One region of the Clostridium sp. AF32-12BH genome, then DNA from elsewhere that is predicted to be linked to it. Evidence: a T-box and tRNA genes for the amino acid it is inferred to sense, from the RefSeq annotation. Region 1 holds a T-box; the other holds one or more tRNA genes.
The links. The T-box of region 1 lies ahead of DWZ40_RS04505 (valine--tRNA ligase). A T-box ahead of a tRNA ligase gene usually reads a tRNA of that ligase, here a tRNA-Val.

Region 2: it encodes a tRNA-Val, which carries the amino acid that the T-box ahead of DWZ40_RS04505 (valine--tRNA ligase) is inferred to sense. The anticodon was not compared.

The regions. Positions count from the first base shown of each region.
Region 1 is NZ_QUEH01000003.1:281,584-286,889, forward strand. It holds gene DWZ40_RS04500 (folylpolyglutamate synthase/dihydrofolate synthase family protein) at 1-629, opposite strand, end outside; gene DWZ40_RS04505 (valine--tRNA ligase) at 703-3,354, opposite strand; T-box leader at 3,478-3,757, opposite strand; tRNA gene DWZ40_RS04510 (tRNA-Met) at 3,902-3,975, opposite strand; tRNA gene DWZ40_RS04515 (tRNA-Val) at 3,992-4,064, opposite strand; gene DWZ40_RS04520 (class I SAM-dependent methyltransferase) at 4,235-4,846, opposite strand; gene DWZ40_RS04525 (arsenate reductase family protein) at 4,843-5,184, opposite strand.
Region 2 is NZ_QUEH01000005.1:1,661-6,966, reverse strand. It holds gene DWZ40_RS06055 (histidine kinase) at 1-1,466, opposite strand, end outside; gene DWZ40_RS06050 (extracellular solute-binding protein) at 1,453-2,724, opposite strand; gene DWZ40_RS06045 (DUF3783 domain-containing protein) at 2,711-3,184, opposite strand; tRNA gene DWZ40_RS06040 (tRNA-Leu) at 3,354-3,439, opposite strand; tRNA gene DWZ40_RS06035 (tRNA-Val) at 3,461-3,533, opposite strand; tRNA gene DWZ40_RS06030 (tRNA-Asp) at 3,575-3,648, opposite strand; tRNA gene DWZ40_RS06025 (tRNA-Ile) at 3,677-3,750, opposite strand; tRNA gene DWZ40_RS06020 (tRNA-Asn) at 3,777-3,849, opposite strand; rRNA gene DWZ40_RS06015 (23S ribosomal RNA) at 3,926-5,306, opposite strand, start outside.

The sequences.
Region 1 (5,306 bases):
GCGATCACGGCTCCTGCCGCCTTGTCGTTATTATCATACACAAGCGGCACACCCGGCTTGATGATCCCTGCTTTTTCTGCCGCGATCTTCTCCACGGTATCACCCAGATACTGCGTATGGTCGAGACTGATCGAGGTGATCACACAGGCTAACGGATGCCGGATCACATTGGTCGTATCCAGCCGTCCGCCCAGTCCCGTTTCCAGGACGACAAAGTCCGGCTTTTTCCGTCCGTATAAATCCATTGCCATCAGGAATACAAACTCAAAGAAGGTCGGGTGCGAATAGCCCTTTTCCATCATTTCGTCAGTGACAGCCTTTACCCGGGCGAAGCTTTCCGAAAAGTCTGCCTCATCAGCCGGTTTTCCATCATAAAGGAACCGCTCCTTCACGTCCACGAGATGCGGGGACACGAACGTTCCCACATGATATCCGGCTTCCATGAGAATGGCTGTCAGGTCCGCACACACCGAACCCTTTCCGTTGGTTCCTGCCACATGGATGATGTTTAATGCTTCATCCGGATTTCCCAGCCTTTCCAGAAAATCTCGGACCTCATCCAGCGTATTTTTCTTTTTTGTCCAAAGCGGGATCCCCAGCAGGTAATCCCGCGCATTCTTGTCTATCATTGTAATCTATGCCTGTCCACTTAAAATTATGAACGATTGCGAAATTTATTTTTGTTCCACTTCACGCCGCCAGTTACTGCAGCTGTGCCAGACGTGCCTTTACCTGCTCCATCATCTGGGTGTATTTCTCCAGCTTAGCCTTCTCCTCGTTGATCTTTGCTTCCGGAGCTTTGCTTACGAATTTCTCGTTGGACAGCATGCCGTTTACACGTGCAAGCTCCTTGGTGAGGCGCTCTTCCTCTTTCTGCAGGCGCTCAACCTCTTTGGCGATATCAACCAGCTCTGCAAATGGCATATAGATGGATGCCTCCGGAATTACAACGGATACTGCATCATCGGCAATGCCCTGCTTATCCTTCTGTAAGAATACCTCGCTTGCATAGCCCAGGGTTGCGAAGAATACCTTGCTGTGCTCGAAGATCCGAAGCAGCTTCTCATTTTCGGAAACCACATAAACCTTTGCTTTCTTGCTCGGTGCCACGTTCATGGAAGTACGCACATTACGGATCGCACGGACTGCCTCCTTGATGGTCTCCACGGCATACTCATCCTGCTCAAAGTTCCACTCTGCCTTGTATTCCGGCCATGCGGATACCATGATGGATGCTTCCTCATCCTGCAGGTTACAGAAGATTTCCTCGGTGATGAACGGCATATACGGATGCAACAGCTTTAAGGAGTTGATCAGAACGGTCTTTAAGGTCCACAGTGCTGCTGCCTTGGTGCTGTCCTCGTCGTTCCACAGACGCGGTTTTACCATCTCGATGTACCAGTCACAGAACTCTTCCCAGATGAAGTCATAAACCTTCTGCAAGGCGATACCAAGTTCGAATTTATCCAGGTTCTCGGTGACATCCTTCGCAAGGGTGTTAACCTTGGACAGGATCCATTTATCGGACATGGTCAGGTCAGATAAGGAAACATCGTGTACCGGAGCCTTCTCCATGTTCATCATGATGAAACGGGAGGCGTTCCATACCTTGTTTGCGAAGTTGCGGCTCGCTTCCACTCTCTCCCAGTAGAAACGCATGTCGTTGCCCGGTGCATTACCGGTGATCAGCGTCATACGCAGGGCATCTGCGCCGTACTTGTCGATAACCTCAAGCGGATCGATACCATTGCCAAGAGACTTACTCATCTTGCGTCCCTGGCTGTCGCGTACCAGACCGTGGATCAGGACGGTGTTGAACGGGCACTTGCCGGTCTGCTCATATCCGGAGAATACCATACGGATAACCCAGAAGAAGATGATATCGTAACCGGTTACCAGCACGTCGGTCGGGTAGAAGTATTCCAGCTCCTTGGTTTTTTCCGGCCAGCCCAGGGTAGAGAACGGCCACAGTGCAGAGGAGAACCAGGTATCCAGGGTATCCTCATCCTGCTTTAAGTGGGTGCAGCCGCACTTCGGGCACTTCTCCGGCATAGATTTTGCAACGGTGATCTCGCCGCACTCCTGGCAGTAGTAAGCCGGGATCCGGTGGCCCCACCACAGCTGTCTGGAGATACACCAATCACGGATTCCCTCTAACCAGTGCAGATAGGTCTTTCCGAAGCTCTCCGGAACGAATTTTAAGTCGCCGTTCTTCAATGCTGCGATCGCCGGTTTTGCCATCTCATCCATGCGGACGAACCACTGCTGTTTTACCATCGGCTCAACGGTGGTCTTGCAGCGGTCATGGGTTCCTACATTATGGGAATGCGGAACAACCTTAACTAACAGCCCCAGTGCCTTTAAGTCTTCTACCATAGCCTTGCGGGCCTCATAGCGGTCCATACCGTCATACTTGCTGCCCTTGCAGTCGATGGTCGCATCGTCATGCATGATGCAGATCTCAGCCAGGTTGTGGCGGCGTCCAACCTCGAAGTCGTTCGGGTCGTGAGCCGGGGTGATCTTCACGCAGCCGGTACCAAACTCTTTGTCTACATATTCATCCGCAATCACCGGGATCTCGCGGTCAGTTAACGGAAGCTTTAACATCTTGCCGATGATATCTTTATAGCGCTCATCCTCCGGGTTTACTGCAACTGCGGTATCACCAAGCAGCGTCTCAGGACGGGTGGTTGCGATCTCAACGAAACGGCCTTCCTCGCCCACGATTGGGTAATTGATGTGCCAGAAGAAGCCATCCTGCTCCTCATGCTCTACCTCTGCGTCGGAAATAGAAGTCTGGCAGACCGGACACCAGTTGATGATACGGGAGCCCTTGTAGATGTAGCCTTTCTCGTACAGCTTTACAAATACCTCAAGCACAGCGTCAGAGCAGCCCTTGTCCATGGTGAAGCGCTCTCTGTCCCAGTCAGCGGAAGAACCAAGCTTATGCAGCTGCTTGATGATGCGGGTGCCGTACTCTTTCTTCCAGTCCCAGCATGCCTCCAGGAATTTATCGCGTCCCAGATCGTGCTTATCGATGCCTTCTTTTCTCAGCTTGTCGATTACCTTCACCTCGGTTGCGATTGCTGCGTGGTCGGTACCCGGCTGCCACAGCGCCTCGTAGCCCTGCATTCTCTTGTAACGGGTCAGGATGTCCTGCATGGTGTTATCCAGTGCATGACCCATATGCAGCTGTCCGGTAATGTTTGGCGGCGGCATAACGATGGTAAACGGCTTCTTGCCCTCTCTCTTTCCGCGCTCAGCATCTGCGTGGAAGTACTTGTTATCCAGCCATTTCTGATACAGCTTTTCCTCAATGGCAGAAGGATTGTAATTCTTTTCCAGTTCTTTCATGATCATTTCCTTTCCTTATGTGTAAATGTGTAGAAATCCTCTTTTCCACGGCAGCTCTCTGGAACAATTGCATTTCTTCTATAATAAATAAAGAAAGCCCTCTATACAGAATCTGCGTTCTGCATAAAGGGCGAAAAGTTCCGCGGTACCACCTTTGTTTCTCACTTTGTCACTGCTGCCAGAAGCAACAGCTGTCTCCTTAACGCGGATCAGACGGGAACCCCTACTTCGTCTAAATCCAGACTGCAGGGTTCCCTTTGAAACACTCCGCACTCCAGATATGATTCAGGATTCCGGCTCCGAAGCTACCTTCCGTGCGCGCCCTCTGAAACCGTCTTCCAGCCGATGGACGGTTCTCTCTGACAGAAGCTTACGACGTACTCCTCTTCTTCCCAGCCTATTTGCATATCGTGAATATTTTAAAGCAAAGAGGCGGAAGTTGCAAGGGGTTTCTGGAAAATTTATGATTCTTTTTATTCTTTTCCAAAACAAACAGGAAAACGCAAAAAAGGCAACCCGTTTTTCACAGATTGCCTTTCTTTCGTAGTAGCGGAAGGGAGATTTGAACTCTCGACACCACGGGTATGAACCGTGTGCTCTAGCCAACTGAGCTATTCCGCCATATTTGGTTTTGGTATGGGGCCTATAGGGCTCGAACCTATGACCCTCTGCTTGTAAGGCAGATGCTCTCCCAGCTGAGCTAAGACCCCATATCGTCTGTCCGAGTGATGTCTCACTCAACAGTGCTTACGTAGTATAACCTTTATTGTTCTAATTGTCAATACTTTTTGTACAATTTTTTTATTTTCTTTTTTCCACATTTCCGATAGACATGGAACTGCTACGAAAATGGATCACATAGCTTTATGCGTTGCTCTGCCTAAGCAATCTCAAACAGTACAATCCGCTCCCTTACATCCTTCCCGTCAAACAGATCCCTGCAGTCGATCTCATCCGCGAACATCAGCTCATCCACGGTCATCAGATAGACCATATACTCGTCGGACGGATAATAGAAAAACAAGCGGATCTCTCTTGGATTTTCATACCAAGAATCCAGAATCCGCCGGACTACTTTCTTTAGCAGCTCCACAGAAAACGGGTTAAAGAAATAAGCGCGGTTCACCGTTTCCGGCACCTCATACGCTCCTGCATCGGCCAGAACAAACTCTGTCCGGCTTCCGGAAACCGCTGTTTTCTGATTTTCTACAGCAGCCTCATAGATACGCGGATCATATTCCACGCCAATGCTGTGGCAGCGGGTCTGATACGATAAGTAGCAGTCCACCCGTCCCTTTCCGCAGCCATAATCCAAAAGGACATCTCCTTTTCGAATCCACCCGCAGTTGGCCAGACGCTCCAGTACCGCATACGGTGTCGGCTCGTAGGGATAACGGTATTGGTCCGCATTGGAATCGTCCCGTCCCATCGTTTTGATCTTCAGCAGACGGTCCCACTGGTTTTCTTCCTGTTCTGAATATCTTCCGCTCATGACCAGCCCTTCCACACATCTGGCTGATAGCCGATCGTAGACTGCTTACCATTTCGCACGACCGGAGTTTTGATCACCTGGGGATTTTCCAGGATCTTCTCCAGCTTATCCTCTGCTGCCAGATAGCGGATCAGCGCCAGCGTATCCTGGTCTTTTGCATCCGGATTCAGCATGGCTTCCATGCCGCCGTTTACCTGTGCTACAGAGTTGAATTCGCCCTTGCTCATGCCCTTTTCCTTCATATCTATAAACTGAAACTTAATCCCGCGCTCCTTGAAAAAACGCTCTGCCTTGCGGGTATCGCTGCACTTTTTTGTGCCGAAGATCTGAATATTCATGTCAATCTGCCTTTCTATTTCTTTAATCTGTTTTTTCTTCCAACGTTCCGACTTACTGTCTTGCAACAAAACAACTTGTCATTTTGTTCTGTTTTCCAAAACAAACTGAACCGTTTTTACCT
Region 2 (5,306 bases), on a different contig from region 1:
TCGTCCAGAAGTTTCATGGAAATTTCAATCTTACACGGCGATATCATCCGGCGAAAACCATGATTGATCGCGTTTTCCACAAATGGCTGAAGAAGCATTTTATGAATCCGATACCCTAACAGTTCCGGTGGAACATCCGTGATCACCTGAAGTGGCTGCTCCAGTTTTTCCTTCTGAAGCATGATATAATGATCCAGCCAGGAAAGCTCCTGGCTAATGCTTACCATATCTCCCGGATTCCGAATCGAATAGCGCAGGATATCTGCCAGGGCCCCAACCATTGCGCTTACCTCATAATCATCATGCTCCAGAGCCTTCCAGTTGATCGTATCCAGGGTGTTGTACAAAAAATGAGGATCGATCTGTGCTTCCATTGCCTGAAGTTCCGCATTTTTCTGTTCTACTGTTGACTGCTTCACCGCCTCAACCAGCTTCTTTAACTGGCTGGACATCTCATTGAAGCCGGCTTCAATCCGCTCCACTTCATTTCGTGGATTCGCAACGCCTGAAATCTGAACCGAAAAATTTCCATTTTCTATTTCGGACATTGCGTACACCAGTTTTCCAACCTCATCCAATACCGGTCTGGTCATGAGCCAGACAATGGATGTTGATAAAATCGTTAACGCTACCAAAGTCCCAAGACCAATTCCAATATTACGTTTTACCACCTGATCGTACTGGGCGATCGAATAAAAATGATATATATTCCATCCTGTTTTTTTATTCTCTGTTTCCAGTACCCGGTATCCCCGGTGCGGTTTCGTGGAAATACTGCTCCCGATCTGTCTGGCATCTGCCGCTGCAATGATAGTATCCCCTTCACAGACATATACCGAAGAGTTCCCATCGGCCTGAATTTCTTCCCAGAGTACAGACTGGTCAACACTCAGGATCACGGTCCCGATTCTGCGGTTGATATTCCGGTAATCTGCGAGCTTTCTTGTAAGCTGAAGCATATGGAGCGAAGTATCTTCCCCTTCATTCTGATAAGAATTTCCGTGATAGACAGCCATCTTTCCCTGCATGTCTCCGGGAGATACCTGATTTGCCCATTTGGTTGACACAAAAGAGGCTGCTCTCCGGTCATAAAAGCAGATCGTACCAGACTCCGTAATCAGCGTAATTCCTTCAATCCCGGCATTTCGGTTGCATAGATGCGACAGATTCCGCCGAATCTGATATTTTACTGCATCGGAGGCCTTCTCTGCTTCATTGATCTGCTCCACCAGATCTATGATCTCATCATCTGTACAAAAATCATAAAGGACCATATCGTACTTATCCATGATCATTTGAAGCATGTGATTCTCTGTATATAACTCCCCCTCCAATTCTCTCTGCAAATTCGATTGCATAAGTTTCCACGTCTGCAGCTGCAAATACAAAGAAAAACCAAGAATGGGGATTACCAGAACAACTGCCAGGAAAAAAATCATGGAGCGCAGGCTTCTACTCTTTTTCATAGTTCTCCCTCCTGATCCGGCTGATGCGTTCAGAAAGCTGTTTTAACTCATCCGGGTCATCCTGCCCCAGGATCACACGGTTAATGCTTTCTGCAATTTCCATCGACAAGGATGGCCAGTAAGCCTCTATTTCCCGGAGTTTCGCCTGTTTCAGATAATCCCAGTATGCCTTTTTCTCCGGGTCCCGGCCGATCTGCTCTTTCAGCATATCTCTTCTTGCAGCAAGATATCCCATACTATCCTGACACTTCTTCACCTGTGCCGGTTCCGACATGAATTTTACAAATTCTCTGGCAGCCACCTCGTGTTCCGGGTCTGTCACGGCGAGAACTTCCCCACCACTGACCGTAACCGCGTTCTCTCCACAGGGAAGCTTTGCCATCGCAAAATGCAAAGAAGGATTTTCTTTTCGAATCTCATATTCATAACCAGATGTCATAAACGCCATTGCTATATTTCCATTCGCAAATTCCCATCCAATATCCGATAAGGTCATATTGACATTATCTTCACTCAATGCACCATTCTGCGCAAGCTGCTTCAGGAATCCAAAGGCTTCCTCTCCCGCCGGGGAATCAATCTGGGCAAGACTTCCCCCATAATTCCATAGGATCGGTAAAAAACAAAAACTGCTTTCCTCACTTTGCAAGGCCGGAAATGCGCATCCGGATATCTGGTCGGTTGTGACCGCTTCTGCCGCTCTTACAAACTCCTCAAGTGTTTCAGGCGGTTCTATCCCTGCCTGCTTCAAAATATCCGTATTGTAATAAAAAATCAGACAGTTTAAGCCTAATGGAAGTCCTATGATGCGTCCATCCTTTGCCCGGCAGCTGATCATAGCCCTGGAAAGATATTCCGTCTCGTTCACCTCTTCAGAAAGATCGGATAAAATCCCCGCCTTATCATAATATTGGACATCCGAAGAGTCTACAATCGCCAAATCCGGAGTTTCTCCGGAGGCTGCCGCCAATACCAGACGCTTTTTAAAATCTTCATCTGCGATATAATTCGCCCGAACCTCAATATCCTCATGCATCGCATTAAATTCCTGGATCATGCCAGCCAAACACTGTCTTGAATCCTGTCTCGCCCAGTAATGCCATAATTCTAGCACTGTTTTTTCTTTCGTTTTTTCCTCTTTTGGAGCTGAGCAGGCACTGCACAGCAGCATAACACAAAGAAGGAATAGCCCCGCCCGTTTGCCAGAAACTCTTTTTCGCAAAATCGGCTCATCTGACATTGCCTTATCCCTCTGCATTTGCCCCGCCTTTCGTCATACGTTCATGTTCCTCTTTAATTTCTTCATACAGATGGTAAAATGTCCAGTGCGCATTCGTTTCCGTCACAATGGCCTTCAATTCTACCTTCACAACTCCTGCCTTTCGAAATGCCGCCAGAAGTTCATCGATCCGGCGGCTCGTAAATCCATGCATAACCAGTACTTCATCCTGAATCATCGGATGCTGGTCTTGATTCTGATCCTGGCTTGGTTCCTGGCGCTGCTCCTGCAGATTCCTTACCAACTGCTCTTTATTTTGATTTTCTTTTTCAAATCCTGAAATCCCGGCAAGGGCTCCTACCGTTTCGTCAAACTGTTCTGGCGTCACATTTCGGATTCGAATCCCCATGCGCACCAGGACTCCTTTTAATTTTACAACTTTTGATGATGCTTCCGGATTATAATAAAGTACTGTTTCGCGTGCTGTTTTTCTTATCATCGCTATCTTCCCTTCTCTTGATCGTCTCTATTTTGTTGCTGCCTGAAAACAATATTCTTTCTTTAAAGTTCTTTTCCCTATCTGCTCTCAATTCTCCTTCTGTTTCACTACTCTCTTAGAGTAACAAAAAAAGGTATCTCTGTAAATACAGAAATACCTTTCACGTAAATGCCGCAGGCCGGAATCGAACCGGCACGGGAGATTAGTCCCGCAGGATTTTAAGTCCTGTGCGTCTGCCAGTTCCGCCACTGCGGCATCTATGGCTGACTCGCCAAATGGGGCCTATAGGGCTCGAACCTATGACCCTCTGCTTGTAAGGCAGATGCTCTCCCAGCTGAGCTAAGACCCCTTTTCCAATATGGAATTGTAACGATCTGATCGACAGATCAGCGACCCGGATGGGGTTCGAACCCACGACCTCCGCCGTGACAGGGCGGCGCTCTAACCAGCTGAGCCACCAGGCCAAAATAATAATAAAATTGGATTTGAAAATGGACCTTCAGGGACTCGAACCCAGGACCGACCGGTTATGAGCCGGTTGCTCTAACCAACTGAGCTAAAGGTCCGAAACCTTGAGGTCCTTTCAGACCAGCTCCCCGAGTAGGACTTGAACCTACGACAGCGCGGTTAACAGCCGCGTGCTCTACCGACTGAGCTATCGAGGAATACATCTAAATAGGAAGGTATATACCCTCAAAACCACATATTGAATTTCATCCGTTTTCTCTTACCTAAACCGTCTTGGTTAAGCCCTCGACCTATTAGTGACAGTCAGCTGCATGTGTTACCACACTTCCACCTCTGCCCTATCTACCTCGTCGTCTTCAAGGGGTCTTACTACTTGCGTATGGGATATCTCATCTTGAGGGGGGCTTCACGCTTAGATGCCTTCAGCGTTTATCCCGTCCCGACTTGGCTACTCGGCCATGGGTTTGATACCCAACCGATGCACCAGAGGTCAGTCCATCCCGGTCCTCTCGTACTAAGGACAGCTCCTCTCAAATATCCTACGCCCACGCCGGATAGGGACCGAACTGTCTCACGACGTTCTGAACCCAGCTCGCGTACCGCTTTAATGGGCGAACAGCCCAACCCTTGGGACCTACTTCAGCCCCAGGATGCGATGAGCCGACATCGAGGTGCCAAACCACTCCGTCGATGTGAACTCTTGGGAGTGATAAGCCTGTTATCCCCAGGGTAGCTTTTATCCGTTGAGCGATGGCAATCCCACTTTATACCACCGGATCACTAAGTCCTAGTTTCCTACCTGCTCGACCCGTCGGTCTCGCAGTCAAGCTCCCTTATGCCTTTGCACTCTGCAAATGGTTTCCAACCATTCTGAGGGAACCTTTGAGCGCCTCCGATCCCCTTTCGGAGGCGACCGCCCCAGTCAAACTCCCCACCTGACATTGTCCCCCAGCCGGGTCACGGCTGCAGGTTAGAAACCCAGTCACACAAGGGTGGTATCCCAACAGCGGCTCCATGAAGACTGGCGTCCTCATTTCTTAGCCTCCCACCTATCCTGTACATGTATAACCGAATCCCAGTATCAAGCTGGAGTAAAGCTCCATGGGGTCTTTCCGTCCTGGCGCAGGTAACCAGCATCTTCACTGGTACTTCAATTTCACCGGGTGCATTGTCGAGACAGCGCTCAAATCATTACGCCTTTCGTGCGGGTCGGAACTTACCCGACAAGGAATTTCGCTACCTTAGGACCGTTATAGTTACGGCCGCCGTTTACTGGGGCTTAAATTCAAAGCTTCGATTGCTCTAACCTCTCCTCTTAACCTTCCAGCACCGGGCAGGCGTCAGCCCATATACCTCACCTTTCGGTTTTGCATAGACCTGTGTTTTTGCTAAACAGTTGCTTGAGCCTATTCTCTGCGGCCTGCTTGCGCAGGCACCCTTTATCCCGAAGTTACAGGGTCATTTTGCCGAGTTCCTTAACAATGCTTCTCCCGCCGGCCTTAGGATTCTCTCCTCATCCACCTGTGTCGGTTTACGGTACGGGCACATATCACACAATAGCGGCTTTTCTTGACAGTTCGAATTACCAGCTTCCCTACTTTTGTTCGGTCCGCATCACGCTTTCGGATTGTTAAGCGGATTTGCCGGCTTAACT